4 regions of the Allobosea sp. BIWAKO-01 genome follow, and region 3 is predicted to be linked to each of the others. Evidence: predicted binding sites of a transcription regulator. Region 3 holds the regulator's gene; each other region holds the start of a gene.
What was found. The regulator PhoB, encoded in region 3, activates phosphate uptake and scavenging genes when phosphate is short. The targets are predictions, from matches to a motif close to TGTCATNNANCTGTCAT.
Positions count from the first base shown of each region.

Region 1 (4,561 bases), 3.1 Mb from region 3:
AAGCCGAGCACGCCGAAGGATTTGTAGAGGCCGTCGAAGGCGATCGTGGCGGGCTCCGCCGCACGGGCCTCCCTGCAAAGCAGGGCCACCGCGAGACCCATGAGGGTCACGCGGCGGGTGGTCAGCATCTCGTGGCGTTGCCGTTGCATCGCTCGTCCCTGTCGGCGGGTCGCCGGCTTACTTGCCGCCTGACTTACTCGCCGCCCAGCGCCAGCGCTTCCGCCATGACGCGGAAGACATAGGTGTTGGGCTTATGGCCGCGAAACTTCTCGGCGCCCGGGCCCATCGCGGTCAGGATCACGTCGTCGGCGGCGTGGACGCCGCTATTGGCGTCGAAGGGCAGGTTGCCTGTCCGGCGCGCGGCCAGCGGGCCGGTGCAATCCTTTTCGTTCGCGATATTGGTCTTGCCGTCCGGGCCCTTGACCGCGGGCACGCGTTCGCCGGTCATGTCCGGGCGGCCGGTGTCGCAGGTATCGGGATAGCTGCCATAGACCACCGCGAGGCGGCGCGAGGTGTCGACCTTAGTGGGGTAGCCGTCAGCGTCGAGCGGGCCGTAATTCGGCGGCACGGAGTCGGCATAGACGCCGAGCTTGTCGCGCAGGAGCTGGCCCGGACGGTCGTCGTCATAGGTGCCGATGATCGAGATCGGGTGGGCGTGATCGGGCACCACGATGATCAGGGTGTCGTTGCGGTCGCCGGCGAAGTCCTTCGCCACCTTCACCGCGTTGTCGAGCATGATGGTATCGAACACCGAACGCTCCCAGTCGAGCGAATGGCTGTACTTGTCGATGCGGGCCGACTCGACCATCAGGAAGAACCCGTCCTCATTGCCCTTGAGCAGGTCGAGCGCAGCCTTGGTCTGCTCGACCACGTCCGGCTGGTCGGGGAACTTCGAAACCGTGCCCTTCCTGGTCAACCGCAGATCGAACGCGCCGTCGATGTTACCGGTGTTGTAGAGGCCGAGCAGCTTCTTCGAGCCGGCCGCGACGGCAGCGTTCATTTCCGTCTTGGTGGTCGCGAGCGTGTAGCCGGCCTCCTTGAACCTGGCGATGAAGTCGAGCTCATCGGTCCGCTTCGAACCCGGGGTCGTCTTGGGCAGGAAGTTCGGGGAGCCGCCGCCCATGATCACGTCGGGCTGCACATCGTGGAACATCTTGACGATGTCGTTGAAATCCGAGCGGCGTCGGGTGTGGGCCACCATCGAAGCCGGGGTCGCGTCCTCGATTTCCGAGTTGGTGACGACGCCGATCGCCATCTTGCCGCGACGCTTGATCACTTCGGCGATGGTCTCGACCTTGGGATGGTCGAGCGTCAGGGCGTTCTTGGCGCAGTAGACACCGAGCGCGTTGACGCAGGATTTATGGCCGGTGGTGTAGGCATGGGCCGCATTGGCGCTGTCAGTCACGATCGAGTCGGTGCCCGAGGTCGAGATCAGCGCCATGTTGGACATGTCGTCCATGGCGAGCTCGCCATTGTAGCGACCTTCGTCCCAGCCCTTGGAGAGAATGCGGGCCGCGGTGCGGTTGGCGACCGACATGCCGTCACCGATGAAGAGGATGACGTTCTTGGCGCGGCGCGGCTGGGTGGTGGCGAAGACCTCCCATTTGACCGTCGCCTTGTTGGTTCCCTGCGTCGCCTCGACGGTATAATTGCCCGCCGGAAGCGTCGCGCCACGCAGCCACAGCGCGGAATGCTTCTGGCCCTCTTCGTTCTGCGTGAAGGTCGTGCCCTTGCCGAAGATTTCGGCGGCCGGCTTGCCGTTGATCGTGACCGCGACGTCGGCCGAGGTCGGCGCGTTCGGGAACTCGACCTTGAAGTCGAAGCGCGAGCCCTCGAGGATTTCGGCACGGTTGATGGGATAGATCGTCTGCGCGGCGACCGGGGTCGCAGCGAAGGCGCTGCCAATTGCTACCGCATGCCAAAGCGTTCTCAGTTGCATCCCCAACCTCCGATAATCCGCGATCCCTTGGATGGGGTGAGCTAGTTGCAGCTGGACATGACAGGATGGCGACAGCCTGCGTGTTGTTGCGCAGAGTACTATCCGACCACGCCTTCCCCAATATCAACAGGGCACCCCGGGGACGGCCAGCCGGACCGAGGCGCTCCCAGGGAGCGGGGGCGGCTGCCCGGCTTCCCGGGGAACGAGGATCGTTTGGCTCGCAGCGCGAGCCACACCAAGAGGGGATCGCGGCTCGCCTCAGGAGGCGCTGGGGTTTCGCCTCAGCAGGCGAAGGACAACCTGGCGCCACCGGACGCTTCGATGGACTGTCCGGTTACCCGTCGGAATTCATCCGAGAGCACGGCTGCGATCACGGCGCCCACATCGCTTGCTTCTCCGAGACGCCCCAACCCGGTCTTCTCGACGATCGACTGAATGAACTCCGGATGTCGGTCGAACGCATCGTCGCCGATCCGGGTCCTGGTGGCGCCCGGCGCAACGGCGTTCACGCGGATGCCGCGGCGGCCGAACTCCTTGGCCATGTAGCGGGTGAGGACGGTCAGGCCGCCCTTCATCGATGCATAGGCGGAATAGCCCGGCTCCATGCCGCTCTGAAGGGTGGAATTGCTCGTCACATTGACGATGGCACCGCCGTCAGCAAGCACAGAAAGCAGAGCCTGCGTCAGAAAATAGGGTCCCTTGAACAGCACCCGCATGAAGGAGTCGAAGAGCTCCTCGCTGGTGTCCTCGAACAGGGCCATCTGTCCGAATCCGGCATTGTTGACGAGGTAGTCGAAGCAGCCTGCGTTCCATTCGCGCTGCAGCACTGCCTTTGCCTCATCCCGGAATGCCGCGAAGCTGTCGCTGCGCCCAATGTCCAGGTGCAGGGGTACCGCCCGGGCGCCCCTTTGCCTCGCGGCCTCGACCACATCGCGCACGCGATCCTCGTGGCTGTTGTAGGTGACGATGGAATCGACGCCGCGGTCAGCGAGCGCGACGGCCGTTGCAGCGCCGATACCCGAGCTGGCGCCGGTGATGATGGCGATCTTGCGCATGGGAGGTCTCCTTGCAGGTCTGTTGCGATGGCGAAGACCTAGGTCAGAGATGCAGGATGATCTATAATGCATCATCCAAGATTCATTACGGGTCGTCCAAAGCTATGGAACCGCTCGCCGATGTGATCGCCTTGCTTCGCCCTCGCGCGGCGGGGACGAAGATGATTCAGGGGGCTGGACGCTGGGGCGTGCGATATTCGCGCATGGACTATGCCGGTTTCGGCCTAGTGGTAGCCGGGGGCTGTTGGCTCGCCGTCGACGGTGATGAACCCCGTCGGCTGGCCCGAGGCGACTTCGTCCTGATGCCGGCGGTCCCAGGGTTCACGATCGCCAGCGACATGGAGGTCGAGCCCCTTCCGTTTGATGCTGACGAAGCGGTTGCCCGGGGAGCCGGCGACGTCCGGCACGGCGACGCGGAGCGCGAGGCTGAGTTCAAGCAGCTTGGCGGCTACTTTCAGCTGGAACCCGGCAATCGCGGCCTGTTCGCCGGCCTGTTGCCGGGCCTCGTCCATATCCAGGCGACCGATCCGGCGGCGGAGCGCCTCGCCAGGATGATCGACCTGATCACCGAGGAAGCGCTCGCCAACCGGCCGGGACGCGACCTCGTGGTCGACAGGCTGATCGAGGTCCTGCTCGTGGAGGCGCTCCGCTTCCACGCAGAGCGCGCAGGCGCAGCGGCGCGGCCAGGGCTTCTGTCGGGGCTCGCCGATCCGCTTCTCGCCCGCGCCCTGCGACAGCTTCATGGCGATGTGGCGCGCGGATGGTCGGTGGATGCGCTGGCCCGGCAGGCGGGCCTGTCCCGCTCGGCTTTCAGCGAGCGCTTCAATCGGAAGGTTGGGGTGCCGCCGATGCAATATCTGATCGAGTGGCGCATCGCTTTGGCCAAGGCGATGCTCCAGCGCGACGCGCCGCCGCCGCTGGAGGCAGTTGCGGCAGCGGTGGGCTATCAATCGGCGAGTGCCTTCAGCACCGCCTTTCGCCGCGAGGTCGGCAGCTCACCCAGCCACTTCACGCGGGCCGCAGCTGCTTGAGTGCGGCCTGGCGATGGTGACGCCGACCGTGCGTATTGTGCCGTGGTCGGTGTCAGTGGGCGTTCTGGCGCAGCGGCCGATTTGGCACGCCGCAGGGATCGAAGCTCTTGCTTCTCAGGTGAGGGATCGGCTCAAGCCTTGAGCGTCGTCGTCTCCTGGCTGGTCCGGCCGAACAGGTCCCGCGCCCTGACGCGGTAATGCTCCTCTGATTGGGGCGCATGCAGGTGAACGCTCGACAGCAACCCGACCGGGTTGACGACCTGCCACGGCCGGTTCTCCGTCGCGCTCCAGAGCCGAAGCCGAACCCGTCGATATTCTTCTTCATGCCAGGGTCGACACGGAGTGCGGCACGCTCGATATGCGTGGGACGCCGTTCCAGCGTCGCGTCTGGGAGACGCTGAACGCGATCTCGGTCGGCCGGACGGTGACCCATCGCGAGTTGTCCCAGGTGATCAGCCCGCTCGCCAATCTCGCGGGCGGTCGCTAACGCCTGCGCCGCCAATCCGATCGCGCTGGCCATTCCCTGTCACCGCGTC
Region 1 covers NZ_BCQA01000001.1:4,762,360-4,766,920, forward strand. The annotation lists gene BIWAKO_RS22290 (hypothetical protein) at 1-149, opposite strand, end outside; gene BIWAKO_RS22295 (alkaline phosphatase) at 194-1,939, opposite strand; gene BIWAKO_RS22300 (SDR family NAD(P)-dependent oxidoreductase) at 2,221-2,994, opposite strand; gene BIWAKO_RS22305 (AraC family transcriptional regulator) at 3,099-4,025, shown strand; gene BIWAKO_RS37150 (MGMT family protein) at 4,384-4,512, shown strand; gene BIWAKO_RS37155 (MGMT family protein) at 4,544-4,561, shown strand, end outside.
Region 1: the regulator PhoB is predicted to act here: its motif matches at 1,997-2,013, upstream of BIWAKO_RS22295 (alkaline phosphatase).

Region 2 (4,561 bases), 2.7 Mb from region 3:
GGACATCGCGAGCGATCCGACATGCTCGCCCGAGATCAGCTTTGGAAGGTACTTCGCCTTCTGCGCGGCATTGCCGTTGCGGGCGATCTGGTTGACGCACAGATTAGAGTGGGCACCGTAGCTCAGGCCGACCGAGGCGGAGGCCCGACTGACCTCCTCGATCGCCACGACATGCTCGAGATAGCCGAGGCCAGCGCCGCCATCCTCTTCCTTCACCGTGATGCCATGCAGGCCGAGCGCGCCCATCTCCGGCCAGAGGTCACGTGGAAACTGGTTCGAGCGGTCGATCTCCTCGGCGCGCGGCGCGATCTTCTCCTGCGCGAAGGCGTGGACCGTGTCGCGGATCGCATCGGCGGTCTCGCCGAGATCGAAATTGAACGGGCGCGGGGCGTTGGCGAGCATGGTGGCCTCCCGGAAGACGCCGCGCATGGGGCACGGCTTTGCAGCGTTATAGCGCGCTTTGCGGCCCTGTCAGGCTGTTCCAGCGCGATCTCCCGGATGGGCGTGGCCACACCGGCGGGTGATCTGCCATGCCGCTCGCTGCCGGCAGCGGAGAGGGGCGGGAGCGTCGACACTCGATTTACATATCCTATCCCCCTGGATAGGATATGAACATGAGCCACGTACATGATCCCGATATCGTCAAACGGCTGCGCCGGGCGCAGGGCCATCTCGACACCGTCGTGAAGATGCTCGGGGGAGGGCGCGAGGTGCCGGAGGTGGTGCAGCAGCTCCAGGCGGTCGAAAAGGCGCTGGAGAAGGTCAAGATGCTGCTGATCTTCGACCATATCGACCATCACCTGTTCGAGACGACAGGCACGCAGACACCCGAGACGCGGCGCTCGATCGAGAGCCTGAAGGCGCTGACCAAGTATCTTTGAACCAACCGGAGTTCCTGCCATGTCCGAACTGGCCAGCCTGACGCTGCGTCACGAGCATGTCTTCCTCGGCTCCGATCATCAGGAGAACGAGCGGCGCACCTGGATCGTCATTGCGCTGACCACGATCATGATGGTCGGCGAGATCGTCGCCGGTACGCTGTTCGGTTCAATGGCGCTCGTCGCCGATGGCTGGCACATGTCGACCCATGCGGCGGCGTTGCTGATCGCGGCTCTCGCCTATCGCTTTGCGCGGCGCCATGCCCGCGACCCACGTTTCAGCTTCGGCACCGGCAAGCTCGGCGATCTCGCGGCTTTCGCAAGCGCGCTCGTCCTGGCGCTGGTCGCTCTCTTCATCGGCTGGGAATCGGTGATGCGGCTCGTCCAGCCGGTGCCGATCGTCTTCGGGCAGGCGATTGCCGTCGCGGTTCTGGGCCTTGCGGTCAATCTCGCCAGTGCCTGGTTGCTGAAGGGCGAGCACGGACATGACCATGGCCCTGCGCATCACCATCACCATCATGCCCATGGTGGCGCGGACCACGATCACCATCATGACCACAACGCCGGGAGTGGGCGGGATCATAATCTGCAGGCGGCCTATCTGCACGTGCTGGCGGATGCTTTCACCTCCGTGCTTGCAATCGTCGCGCTGCTCGGCGGCAGCCTTTATGGCTGGGTCTGGCTCGACCCGGCGATGGGCATCGTCGGTGCGTTGGTGATCGCACATTGGTCGTTCGGATTGCTGCGCGCTTCGGGAGCGGTGCTGCTCGACACTGTGCCCGATAAGGCTCTCGCCGCCGGGATCGAGGCGCGGCTCACCGCCGAAGGCGCGGAGGTCGCAGACCTGCATCTCTGGCAGGTCGGGCCGGGGCATTGCTCGGCGATCGTCTCGGTCGTGGCCACCCATCCGAAGCCGCCCGCAGCGTACAAGGCGCTACTCGCCGGGCTGCCGATGCTGTCCCATGTCACCGTCGAGGTGAACCCGCGGGTCGCCGCGCTGTGAGGCATCAGGAGCCCGCCCCGGGGCTCAGTGGATCATGTCGCGGCGCTTGAGCAGCAGATACACGCTGAGAGCCGCCAGTGCGCACAGGATCACGACATAGACGAAGCCCCATTCGTTCTCGAGGAAGGGCAGGCCTTTGGTGTTGACGCCGAACAGGCCGGTGATCAGCGTTGCCGGCATCAGCGTCGCGGTCAGGATCGAGAGCACATAGAGATGGCTGTTGGTCTGGGCAGTCAGGCGCGAGGCAATCTCGTCCTGCAGCAGGCGGGCGCGTTGCTGCACGATCTGGACGTCGGTCAGCATGGTGTCGACGCGCTGCAGCAGGCGGCTTGCGGCGCTCTTCACGGTCTCTGGCGCAGCCCGCGTCGAGGCATTCTCGGAGAAGCGACGGAAGAGCTGATGCAGGCCGTTGAGCTGGCGGTGCAGCCTCACCGTCCGCCGGCGGATCAACCCTAACCGGCGCGCCTCGTCGCTCACGCGCTCGTCGATGACATGATCCTCGATCGAGTCGGTGTCCTCTGTCAGTTGCATCACCGCTTCGGCCACATCCTCGATGACGAACTCGATGATGCGCTCGAACAGCATCACCGGCGAGCTCGCCCGGTAGCCGCCCTCCAATGCGTCGCGCGTCAGACGCGTCGCCTGCATGGCCTGTCGTCGACCTGTCAGCAGGAACCGGTCGGCGATGATCCAGTGCAGCATGCCCATTTCGTCGGCGGGGCTGTCGACCTCGCGGATCTGGTCGAAGGTAATGCCCCAGGCAAAATCGCGATTGTGATGGAGGCGCTGATGATCGTCCTGGGTCAGGAACAGGGTCTGCGCCTCGGCGGGCAGGGCGGTGCAATCGGCGACCCATTGCTTGGCGCGGCCATGCACGAGATCGAGATGGATCCAGACGAACTCGGCCTCGGGGAGGGCAAGGTCGGGCATCTCGCGGCGAGGAAGGAGATGCGCACGGCCGTCGGAATCAAAATGGTAGACCCAGACGAACCCGGCCCGGGATTGCAGATCATGGAGCATTCCGGCCACGCCCTGGCGGGCGATTTCTCATGAGAGGTTGCGCTGCCCGGGATCAGGGCGCGCGTCTCATGACAGCTTCGTGACAGCGCAATGGGTGCCGCAAAGTCAATCGCGGGCGAGGGAGCCGGTCACTTGTGGATCGCGGTTGGCGGTCGCCTTGCCCGGGACGCGCGCGGGAGGCAGCATCTTGAGCGTCGCGCCGCCGGCAGCCTGAGGAGCCTTGGAGCCGGCCGATGTCGCAGGCGCGCGGTTGCCGGCCACTTTCGGTTCGCCACCCCGCCACTTCCGGGCGCCGATGTCGAAACGGCCCTCGCGCCAGGCCGCGAATTCCCGCTCGGAGCCGAAGAAGGCGTTGCGGTCGACGTCGCCGGTTATGCCGGGCACGCGTCCTGTGGTGGTGAACTGCCAGAATTCCCATTTGCTGCGCTCATAGCGGTGGCGCAGCGGGGCCGCGGTCGAGCGCAGCCAGTAGGGATGATCGTTGAACTCGCCTTCCAGCACATCCTCGTGGAAGGTGATGTCGGTATAGATGATCGGCTTCTTGCCAGTGTGTTCCTGCAGGCCCTTCAGCATCTCGCTGATCTTGGCGAGCGCCTTCTCGCGCGGGATCTTCTTGCCGCAGTTCTCCGACTCGCCGTTCCATTCGACATCGAGCACAGGCGGCAGGGCATCCGGGTCCTTCGGGATATGGCGCTTGAACCAGCGCACCTGGTCCTTGGCCGGGCGGCACCAATACACGAAATGGTAGGCGCCGCGCGCTACGCCGGCCTTCTTCGCCCCCTCCCAGTTCTTGCGGAAGTTAGGGTCGAGGTGGTCGCCACCCTCGGTCGACTTGATGAAGGCAAAGCGGGTGCCGGCATCCTTGACCTTGGCCCAGTCGATCTCGCCCTGCCAGCGCGAGATGTCGATGCCCTGGATAGCCTGGCGGCGTGCATCGCGGACGCCGTGATGGGGCGAGGCGTCGCCCTTCTTGGGATAGAGCGCGAGGGCAGGGCCGGAGCAGCCGAGTGCAAGGCCGAGAACTGCAAGAAAGCACCGCAGTCCCTTGTAATCGGTCTTCATACGCGCCGGCATCCGCCCCTCCTGCATGCAAACAGTGGTGCGGTAGTCGTGGTTAAGGCGCGGTAAGCGTTCGCTCGGATGCGAGCGGATGATTTCAGGGTTGGTTAACCGGCGGGCCTGCTATCCGCCGATCTGCAGCGAGGACGGCACCGGCTGCAACGCGCCGGGGATGACCGGGGTGGGCGGAGCCTGGCTGACCGGAGGCTCGAATTCCGGATCATTGACGATGCTGGGGCTGGGTTGCGCCGGAGAGGCGCGCCGCTTGGTCCACTGCCTCCGGCCGATGTCGAACTCGCCGTTGATCCAGCCGATGAACTGCTCTTCGTCGCCGAAGAATGCGTTGCGGTCGACATCGCCCCTGATGCCGGGCACGCGGCCGGTCGTGGTGAATTGCCAGAAGGCCCAGGGGCGGTTCTCGTAGCGCGTCTCGGGCTTCGCTGCCGTCGAGCGGATCCAGTAGGGATAATCGTTGAACTGCCCTTCCAGCACGTCCTTGTGGAAGGTGATGTCGGTATAGATGATCGGCTTCTTGCCGGTGAGCTGCTCGAGCTCGGTCAGCATCAGCTGGATCTTCTCCAGTGCCAGCGAGCGGTCGATC
Region 2 covers NZ_BCQA01000001.1:4,351,898-4,356,458, forward strand. The annotation lists gene BIWAKO_RS20385 (isovaleryl-CoA dehydrogenase) at 1-402, opposite strand, end outside; gene BIWAKO_RS20390 (metal-sensing transcriptional repressor) at 615-881, shown strand; gene dmeF (CDF family Co(II)/Ni(II) efflux transporter DmeF) at 901-1,881, shown strand; gene BIWAKO_RS20400 (CorA family divalent cation transporter) at 1,906-2,901, opposite strand; gene BIWAKO_RS20405 (glycoside hydrolase family 25 protein) at 3,007-3,975, opposite strand; gene BIWAKO_RS20410 (glycoside hydrolase family 25 protein) at 4,084-4,561, opposite strand, start outside.
Region 2: the regulator PhoB is predicted to act here: its motif matches at 2,970-2,986, upstream of BIWAKO_RS20400 (CorA family divalent cation transporter).

Region 3 (4,561 bases):
TCGATCTCGGCGGGGGCGACGCCACCGGCGGTGGAGATCGCCCGCTCGATCGGCCTGAGACCGGTCAGTACCAGAGGCGCGGCCTTGATGAGTGCGGCCAGCCTCTCCGCGTCTTCGGGGAGGGGCCCCTTCGCCGCTTCGCGCAGCAGCGCAATCGCGGATGGAGCAAGGCCTGCAGCCTTGCGCAGATGATTGCTCAGCGTCACGCCTTTGCGACGATGCGCGAGGCGCTGGACCAGCAGCGCTGCCTCGTGATCGGGCCGCAGATCGATGGTGATGACCGCCCTGCCCTCGCGCAGGATCGTCTCGCGGATCGGGGCAGAAAGTGCATAGACCGCGCCGCCTTCCAGACCCGACGCATCGATCATCGCCTCGCCGGGCACGGATTGGCCGCCGAAGCTCAGGACGATGCGCTTCAACGGTACTCCAGCAAAACGCTCTCGCATGGTCTGGGACCAATCGACCGTGAAGCCGCCATTGGCCGGGCGCAGCGGCGCAATCGCAACCCCGCGCGCCGCCAGCAAGGGTGCCCAGCCACCATCCGAACCCAGCCGTGGCCAGCTCGCGCCGCCGAGCGCGAGCAGCGTCGCGTCCGGCTGCGCCTCGACATCGGCACCATCGCGGCTCCGGAACGTCAGAGCACCCGCCTCGCTCCAGCCGGTCCAGCGATGACCAGGCGCGAAGCTGACACCGAGTCCTTCGAGCCGGCGCAGCCATGCCCGCAGCAAGGGCGAGGCCTTCATGGCGCGCGGGAAGACGCGCCCGCTGCTGCCGACAAACGTATCCTGCCCGAGCGCATCGGCCCAGTCGCGCAGGGCTCGTGGCGGGAAGGCGCGAATGGCTGGCTCCAGCCAGGCTTGCGCATCGCGATAGCGGGGCAGGAAGCGGTCGAGCGGCTCGGAATGGGTAAGGTTCAATCCGCCGCGCCCGGCCAGCAGGAATTTGCGGGCCGGCGAGGGCATGCGATCGTAGATCGTGACGGTGTCCCCGGCTGCCGCGAGGCGCTCTGCCGCGATCAGCCCGGAGGGTCCTGCTCCGATGATGGCAATGTGGTGTGCTGGCATCGGTCTGGCTTGCCGTCAGCGCGCCCTGCGGTCAAGGGTGATCCGCCCTCAAGGGCGACCGACAGGGACGAACCATGCCGACCATCGCCGCCTATCTCGGCGCAGCCATTCTCGAAATCGCCGGCTGTTTCGCGTTCTGGGGCTGGCTCCGGCTCGGCAAGCCGGTCTGGTGGCTCGTGCCCGGACTGGTGTCGCTCGCCCTGTTCGCCTGGTTATTGACCCTGGCGGAGAGCGAAGCCGCCGGACGGGCCTATGCCGCCTATGGCGGCGTTTACATCGTCAGTTCGCTCGTCTGGCTCTGGGCCGTGGAAGGCTTTCGCCCCGACCGCTGGGACATTGCCGGCGGGCTGATCTGCCTCGCCGGCGCCGCGATCATCATCGCAGGGCCGCGCTAGGGCATCGGCCCGAAAAGTGGATTGCGGTTTTCTGGAAAGCCTATGCAGCCATAGAAAATCAGATCATCGGACCGGATTCGATATCCGACCCGATGATCCAAGTCTCAGCTCCGCGCAAAGGTCTCGTCGAAGGCGTAGCCGGCACCGCGAACGGTCCGCAGCGGATCCTTGGCGTTGTCAGGGGTGATCGCCTTGCGCAGCCGGCCAACATGGACGTCGACGGTGCGTTCGTCGATATAGACGTCGCGGCCCCAGACCGCGTCGAGCAGCTGGGCCCGGGAATAGACCCGCCCCGGCGCCTGCATCAGGAACTCGAGCAGGCGGAACTCGGTCGGGCCGAGATGCAGCTCGCTCCCTGAGCGGCGGACACGGCGGGTGGTGCGGTCGAGCTCGAGATCGCCGGCAGCCAGCAGGCCGGCGACATGACCCGGCTTGGCGCGGCGCAGCAGCGCCTGGATGCGAGCGATCAGCTCGGGCAGCGAGAACGGCTTGACGACATAGTCGTCGGCCCCGGTGGCGAGGCCGCGCACACGCTCGGTCTCCTCGCCGCGGGCGGTGAGCATGATGATCGGCACCCGCTCGGTATCGCGACGAGTCCGCAGCCGCCGGCAGAGCTCGATGCCGGAAAGACCCGGCAGCATCCAGTCGAGCAGCACGAGGTCCGGCGTATGATCGCGCAGATGCAGCTCGGCATCGTCGCCCCGCGCGACGCTATCGACCTCGAAGCCTTCGGCCTCGAGATTGTAGCGCAGCAGCAGGGTCAGCGGCTCTTCGTCCTCAACGATCAGGATGCGTGCAGGCATGTCTCACTCGGTCCCAAAGGTGTCGGGCGCCGGTCACTCACCGGTGGCGGCGTCCAGAAGGATATTGGTCGTGTCGAGCTTCGGACGGGCTGCGTCCAAGGCTTCGCCCGTAACGAGATAGTGGATCGTCTCGGCGATGTTGGTGGTGTGGTCGCCGATGCGCTCGACATTCTTGGCGCAGAACAGGAGATGCGTGCAGAAGGTGATGTTGCGCGGGTCTTCCATCATATAGGTAAGCAGCTCGCGGAAGAGCGAGGTATAGAGCGCGTCGATCTCGTCGTCGCGGCGCCAGACCTCCATGGCCTTCTGCTCGTTGCTGACGGCGTAAGCGTCGAGCACGTCCTTGAGCTGGGCCTGAACCAGGCGGCTCATATGCTCGAGGCCGACGACCGCGCGCGACGGCGGCTGGAACTGGCCGGAGATGGCGACTGCGCGCTTGGCGATGTTCTTGGCGAGATCGCCGACGCGCTCGATATCGGCGGCGATGCGGATGGCCGAGATCAGCTCGCGCAGATCGTTGGCGAGCGGCTGGCGCCGGGCGATGGTGAGCACCGCCTTCTCCTCGACCTCGCGCTGCAGATTGTCGAGGCGCTGGTCGGCGCTGATGACCTTCTGTGCCAGCCCGGTATCCCGGCGCACCAGGGCGACCGTCGAATCGCCGAGCATGCGCTCCGACATGCCCCCCATCTCGGCCAGGCTGCGGCGGATCCCCTCGAGATCGGCATCATAAGAGCGGACGATGTGATCAGTCATCGCGGCGTATCCTTTGTCGGCAAAGCAGTTGGAAGGCTGGGCGCCGGTTCAGCCGAAGCGGCCGGTGACGTAATCCTGCGTCTGCTTCTTGTGCGGGTTCATGAAGATGGTGTTGGTGGCGTCGAATTCGATCACCTCGCCGAGATACATGAAGGCGGTGTACTGCGAGATGCGCGCCGCCTGCTGCATGTTGTGGGTGACGATGACGATGGTGAAGTCGGTCTTGAGCTGCTCGAGCAGGTCCTCGATCTTGCCGGTCGAGATCGGATCGAGTGCCGAGGTCGGCTCATCGAACAGGATGACTTCCGGCTTCTGGGCAATGGTGCGCGCAATGCAGAGGCGCTGCTGCTGGCCGCCGGACAGGCCCATGCCGGAGGTCTTCAGCTTGTCCTTGACCTCGTCCCAGAGCGCGGAGCGGCGCAGAGCCCCTTCGACGCGATCATCGAGCTCGGATTTCGGCGGCTTCTCGTAGAGGCGGATGCCGAATGCGACATTGTCGTAGATCGACATCGGGAAGGGCGTTGGCTTCTGGAACACCATGCCGACGCGCGAGCGCAGCTCGTTCACATCGATATCGTTGCTGATGACGTTGCGGCCGTCGAGCAGGATCTCGCCGGTGGCGCGCTGCTCGGGATAAAGCGAGTAGATCCGGTTGAAGATGCGCAGCAGGGTCGACTTGCCGCAGCCCGACGGTCCGATCAGGGCCGTGACATGGCGGTCCCGGAAGTCGAGATTGATGTTCTTCAGCGCCTTGTGCTCACCGTAGTAGAAATCGAGGTTCTTGACCGCGATCCGGACGGGGGCCTCGGCATCAAGCGCTTGCGGGCTCAGTTCCAGCGTCGAAAGCATCGACTTGTTCCTTCAGATCGAACGCGACGAGGGTTTAAGGCCGTTCATTTGCCGCCCCGCACGATGCGGCGGGCGATAAGCGAGAGGCACAGGATCGAGACGGTGATGATCAGCGAACCGGCCCAGGCGAGCTGCTGCCAGTTCTCATAGGGGGCGGAGGCGAACTGGTAGATCGTCACCGGCAGGTTGGAGACGCCGCCGACGAGGCTGGGCGAGAACCAGAAATTGTTGTTCAGGGCGGTGAAGATCAGCGGCGCCGTCTCGCCGGCGATGCGCGCCAGGGCCAGCAGGATGCCGGTGACCATGCCGGATTTCGCCGCCCGCCAGGTCACGCTGGTGATGACGACCGAAGGCGGGGCGCCGAGCGCAGCACCGGCTTCGCGCAACGAGCTCGGCACGAGGCGCAGCATGTCCTCGGTGGTGCGCACGATCACCGGGATCGCGATGATGCCCAGCGCCACGCCGCCGGCCCAGCCGGAATAGCCGCGGAACGGCTCGACCAGGACGACGTAGACGAAGAGGCCGATCAGGATCGACGGTGCCGAGAGCAGGATGTCGTTGATGAAACGGATCAGGTCCGCGAGCTTCGAGCCCTTGCCATACTCGGCAAGATAGGTGCCGGCGAGCACGCCCACCGGGGTCGCCACGGCGATGCCGAGGAAGGTCAGCACGATCGAGCCGACAATGGCGTTGGCAA
Region 3 covers NZ_BCQA01000001.1:1,664,093-1,668,653, forward strand. The annotation lists gene BIWAKO_RS07665 (TIGR03862 family flavoprotein) at 1-1,064, opposite strand, end outside; gene BIWAKO_RS07670 (YnfA family protein) at 1,139-1,459, shown strand; gene phoB (phosphate regulon transcriptional regulator PhoB) at 1,564-2,262, opposite strand; gene phoU (phosphate signaling complex protein PhoU) at 2,296-3,015, opposite strand; gene pstB (phosphate ABC transporter ATP-binding protein PstB) at 3,064-3,864, opposite strand; gene pstA (phosphate ABC transporter permease PstA) at 3,909-4,561, opposite strand, start outside.

Region 4 (4,561 bases), 4.2 Mb from region 3:
CCGCTGGACGGTGCCGATCGGCGGAGGTTTTGGTCGGGTGTTCAAGATCGGCCACCAGCCCGTCAACGCGCAGCTCGCGGCCTATTACAACGTCGCAAAGCCCAGCGGCGGCGCCGACTGGCAGCTCAGGGCCCAGCTCCAGTTCCTGTTTCCGAAATAATCGCGCACCGGGCATGATGGCCGGTCCGACCATCTGACCGACCGCGGATGGCGCTGACCGGGCGCCGGCGCCCCGGCTCACGGTGCCTCTGCTGCGACGCTGCGCTGCTGCTCGCGCTCGAGCATCAGCGAATAGGCGATGAAGTATTTGTAGATGTTGCTGACATACTGGACGGTCTCGCGGCCCACGACCTGGGCGGCGGCATGTTCGACATTGTCGAACCAGATAGTGGGGTTCAGCCCCTTCTCGCGGGCTATGCGCCGGAATTTCCGCAGGTTGCCCGGCCCGGCATTATAGGCCGCGAAGGCGAAGAGCACGCGATTGCGTGCATCGACGGCAGCATCCCTGACGATATAGGTCTCGGTGATGTGCCGCATATAGGCGGCCCCGGCCTGGATATTCCTGGCGGCGTCCTTGTCGACGCCTTCGATACTGATCGGCGGTGCCGCAGCGGTCTTCGGCATCAGCTGCATCACGCCGACGGCACCGCGGCGGCTGCGACGGCTCTGGTCGAGCTGCGACTCCTGATAGCCCTGCGCCATCAGCATCAGCCAGTCGAAGCGATAAGCTTCGCCCTGGCTCTTGAACTGGGCAACGAGCTCGCGGAAGCGCTTCTCGTCCTCCGGCGCATAGGCATTCCTGACGATCCGGTCGCTGCCATAGTAGCGGCGCCCGACATCATTGCCGAACGCGGTCCCCAGCCGATGCTCCTTGATGAAGGCAGCGAGTTCCTCGCGCAGGAGCGGGCTGTTCTTGCGCATGGCCCAGGCGATCGAACCATCTTCGTTGATCGCGAGATCGGGGCGCACCGAGAGACCCTTGTAGACTTTCGACCAGAGGGAGGCCTTGTGGTCGTCGACGATCGCGAAGGGCAGCAATCCGGCGCTGACCATCTCGAGGATATCCTCATCCTCGAGATTGGGGTCGGAGGGTTTCAGGGTGATGGCCTTGAGGCCGCGCCCCTCGAACGCCTTGCTCAGCGCGCGCAGATGCGTCGCATAGCTGCTGTCGGCCCGGACATAGATCTCCCGCCCGGCCAGATCGTCGATGCCCTTGAGTTCGGGGGCGGCCGGACCGGTCACCACGATCTCCCTGGCCCTCGTCGTCCAGGGATCGGCAAAATCGACCTCCGCCTGTCTTTCGGGCGTGATCGTCAGGTTGCCGGCCACGATATCGCCGCGTCCTGCATTCAGCGCGTGCAGGAGGTCTTCGCGCGGGACGGGCACGAATCCGACCCTGATGGTCAGGGCCTTCGCCTTGTGGCGCGCGTTCAGCCACGCCTCGAAGCGTTGCCCGATCTCGGCGACGACGCCGTATTGGCGCCCGCGATCGATGAAATAGAGCGACTTGCTGTAGGGGACGAGCAGCCGCACGACGCGGCGCTCCTGCATGCCGTCGAAATCGCCCGTCCAGGTTTTCAGCTGCGGAAGCGTCGCCACCGGTGCTGCCGGGCGCCTGGTTTGGGCCATCGTTGGGGCAAGCGACGCGAGAAAGACGAGCCAGGCCAGCAGGTATCCACGCATCGCGCCCTCCGGATATCGGTCTCGATGACATCAGAGGCAAAGAACAGGATGCCGTAAACCAGGAATTCTGGCCCGTTCCCCGTACGGCTATGCTCCGCCTGAGAAACCGCAGGGCATGTGGGTCATCGCAGCGTCACTTTAGCCGGCGAGACTGCTGCGGCAGGCGAGGGGCGCACAAGAATTTCGGCTGCGGATGGCGTGGATTTGATCCCCGCAAGACCGCGGTCTCCTGGTGCGTCCGTACCTCATTTGTCAAAACGCATGTCGAAGGTTTGCAGCTCATGACAATCGATCTGGACCGGATCAAAGCGGAGATCGCCGACAGCTTCGACGAGGAGCTGGAGCTGCAGCTTGAGGAGGATCGGCTCAACGAACTTGTCTCCGAGGGGCTGGGCTCAGGAGGTCCGACGCTGGACCGGAAGGTCTATTTCCGGGAGCTGTTCAACCTGCAGCACGAACTCGTGCGGCTTCAGGACTGGATCCAGTACAAGAAGCTCAAGGTTGTCGTGCTCTTCGAAGGGCGCGACTCTGCCGGCAAGGGCGGCGCGATCAAACGCGTCACGCAGCGGCTCAATCCGCGGATCTGCCGTGTCGTGGCGTTGCCGGCGCCGACCGAGCGCGAGCGCCACCAATGGTATTTCCAGCGCTATGTGCCGCATCTGCCGACGGCTGGCGAAATGGTGCTGTTCGACCGCAGCTGGTACAACCGCGCCGGGGTCGAGCGGGTCATGGGGTTCTGCTCGCAGGAAGAGCTGGAGGAGTTCTTCCGCTCCGTTCCGGATTTCGAGCACATGCTGGTGCGCTCCGGCATCATCCTGATCAAATACTGGTTCTCCATCACCGACGAGGAGCAGGAATTCCGCTTCCGCATGCGGATCGCCGATCCACTGAAGCAGTGGAAGCTCTCGCCAATGGACATGGAGAGCCGCGTTCATTGGGAGGACTATACTCGCGCCAAGGAGGAGATGTTCGATCGCACCCACACGGAGCACGCACCGTGGTGGGTGGTTCAGGCGGTCGACAAGAAGCGGGCCCGGCTCAACTGCATCGCACATCTGCTCAGCCAGATACCCTATGAAACCGTGCCGAAGCAGGACATCACCTTGCCGGAGCGGGTGCGCCATCCCGACTACACCCGAAACGCCGTTCCGCCGGAGCTCTACGTCCCGGAGGCCTACTGACGGTCGTCCGTGGGGCGGCTGACCGGAGGATCTGGCCGCGATGCGAGCCGACGGATCGCGGTGGCGGACCGTCGCGGCCCAGCTTGAAACGCCAGGCGCGCAGTTCAGGTCGGCGAGGCCGTGCCGTTTGGCGTCGCCGGCAAGGTGGCGCCAGCGCCGAGCGATCGCTGCACCATGACGCTGTCGGACCATTTGCCATAGCGATAGGCGACGCCCGGCAGCAGACCGACCCTGGCGAACGCGAAGCGCTCGTGCAGGGCAAGCGAGGCAGTGTTCTCGGCGTCGATATAGCCGATCATCTGCCTGAAACCCGCAGCCGCACAGGCGTCGATCAGCGCTTGCATCAGCAGGCGCCCGATCCCCCGTCCGAGATGGTCGTGGTGGACATAGATCGAATGCTTGACGGTGAAGCGATAGGCCGGGCGCTTGCGGAACAGGACGACATAGGCATAGCCGACGATCTCCCCTCCCAAGGTCGCGACCAGATGCGGCAGGCGGCGGTTACGCAGGTTCTTGCGCCGGTCGCGCAGATCGTCCGGCTGCGGCGTGCCGCTGTCCTCGACCCCGGCCTCGATGCCGCGCCGGATATGTCGGCGATAGATTGCCAGCATCGGCTCGACATCGGCGTCGCGCGACGGGCGGATGATGATCGGGATTTCGTTCTGCATGGCGTGTCGCTGCCGGTCCGCTGATCTTAACCCTGGGCCTGTTCGCTCACGACATAGGTGTGGAGCCGCACCCGCCCGGTGGCATCGGTCTCGCGATAGATGCCCTGGATCTCGACATCGAAGCCGGGGAAGGCATTGAAACTCGCCTCGAACATCCTGAGGTAGTCGATCATCGGCTGGGCCCGTGCGGTCAGTCGCTCGCCTGGAACGATCGATGCGATGCCTGGCGGGTAGACGACGAAGGGCGTCGTGGCGATGCGCCCGGCAATGGCGTCGATCGGCAGGTAGTCGACATCGTTGCGCACCAGGCAGCGCGCTGCGTCATGAGGCGACATCGCGATCTCCGGCAGGTGCTCGGGCGAGAACTGCCTGGCCTGCAGTCCGCTGACATCCGCCTCGCGGAAGAACCGGTGCATCTCGCCACAGAGATCGCGCAGCCGGACCCCGCCATAGCGCGAAGGCCGGCGTCGGCAGAACTCGGGAATCGCCTCCTCCAGCAGGGCGTTGTCGTCATGCAGCTTCTTGAAGGCGACGAGGCCGCTGATCAGGGTGCCGGCCTTGCTCGCCTCGACGCCCGGCGTCAGCAGGAAGAGCAGCGAGTTGAGGTCGTTCTTCTCGGCGACGATCCGGTTCTCGCGCAGAAACTGGGCGACGACCGGCGCGGGTATGCCGTGTTCGACATAGCTGCCGGTCGCGCGGTCGAAGCCCGGCGTCAGCAGCGTCAGCTTGTTGGGGTCGGTCATGGCAAAGCCCGGCTCCAGTCCAGGAAAGCCATGCCAGGCCGCCCCCGGCGCGAGCTGCCAATAGGCCGGGTCCAGGGCGAGCTGGTCGGTCGCGACCATCTCCCAGGCGACGTCATGGACCGCACCCTGCCGCGATGCATCGGGAATCGTCACCCGGTCGGGCACGAAGGGCTCGAAGAACCAGCGCCGCTCGGGCCGCGCTTCCTTCTCCTCGAATTCGCGCCGGACGGCCCGGATCTTCTTGCGCAGCTCGATTCCGAGCTTGATCGTATCGTCCCAGAGCACT
Region 4 covers NZ_BCQA01000001.1:5,814,979-5,819,539, reverse strand. The annotation lists gene BIWAKO_RS27095 (hypothetical protein) at 1-160, shown strand, start outside; gene BIWAKO_RS27090 (MltF family protein) at 238-1,683, opposite strand; gene ppk2 (polyphosphate kinase 2) at 1,965-2,864, shown strand; gene BIWAKO_RS27080 (GNAT family N-acetyltransferase) at 2,969-3,532, opposite strand; gene BIWAKO_RS27075 (Orn/Lys/Arg family decarboxylase) at 3,559-4,561, opposite strand, start outside.
Region 4: the regulator PhoB is predicted to act here: its motif matches at 1,804-1,820, upstream of ppk2 (polyphosphate kinase 2).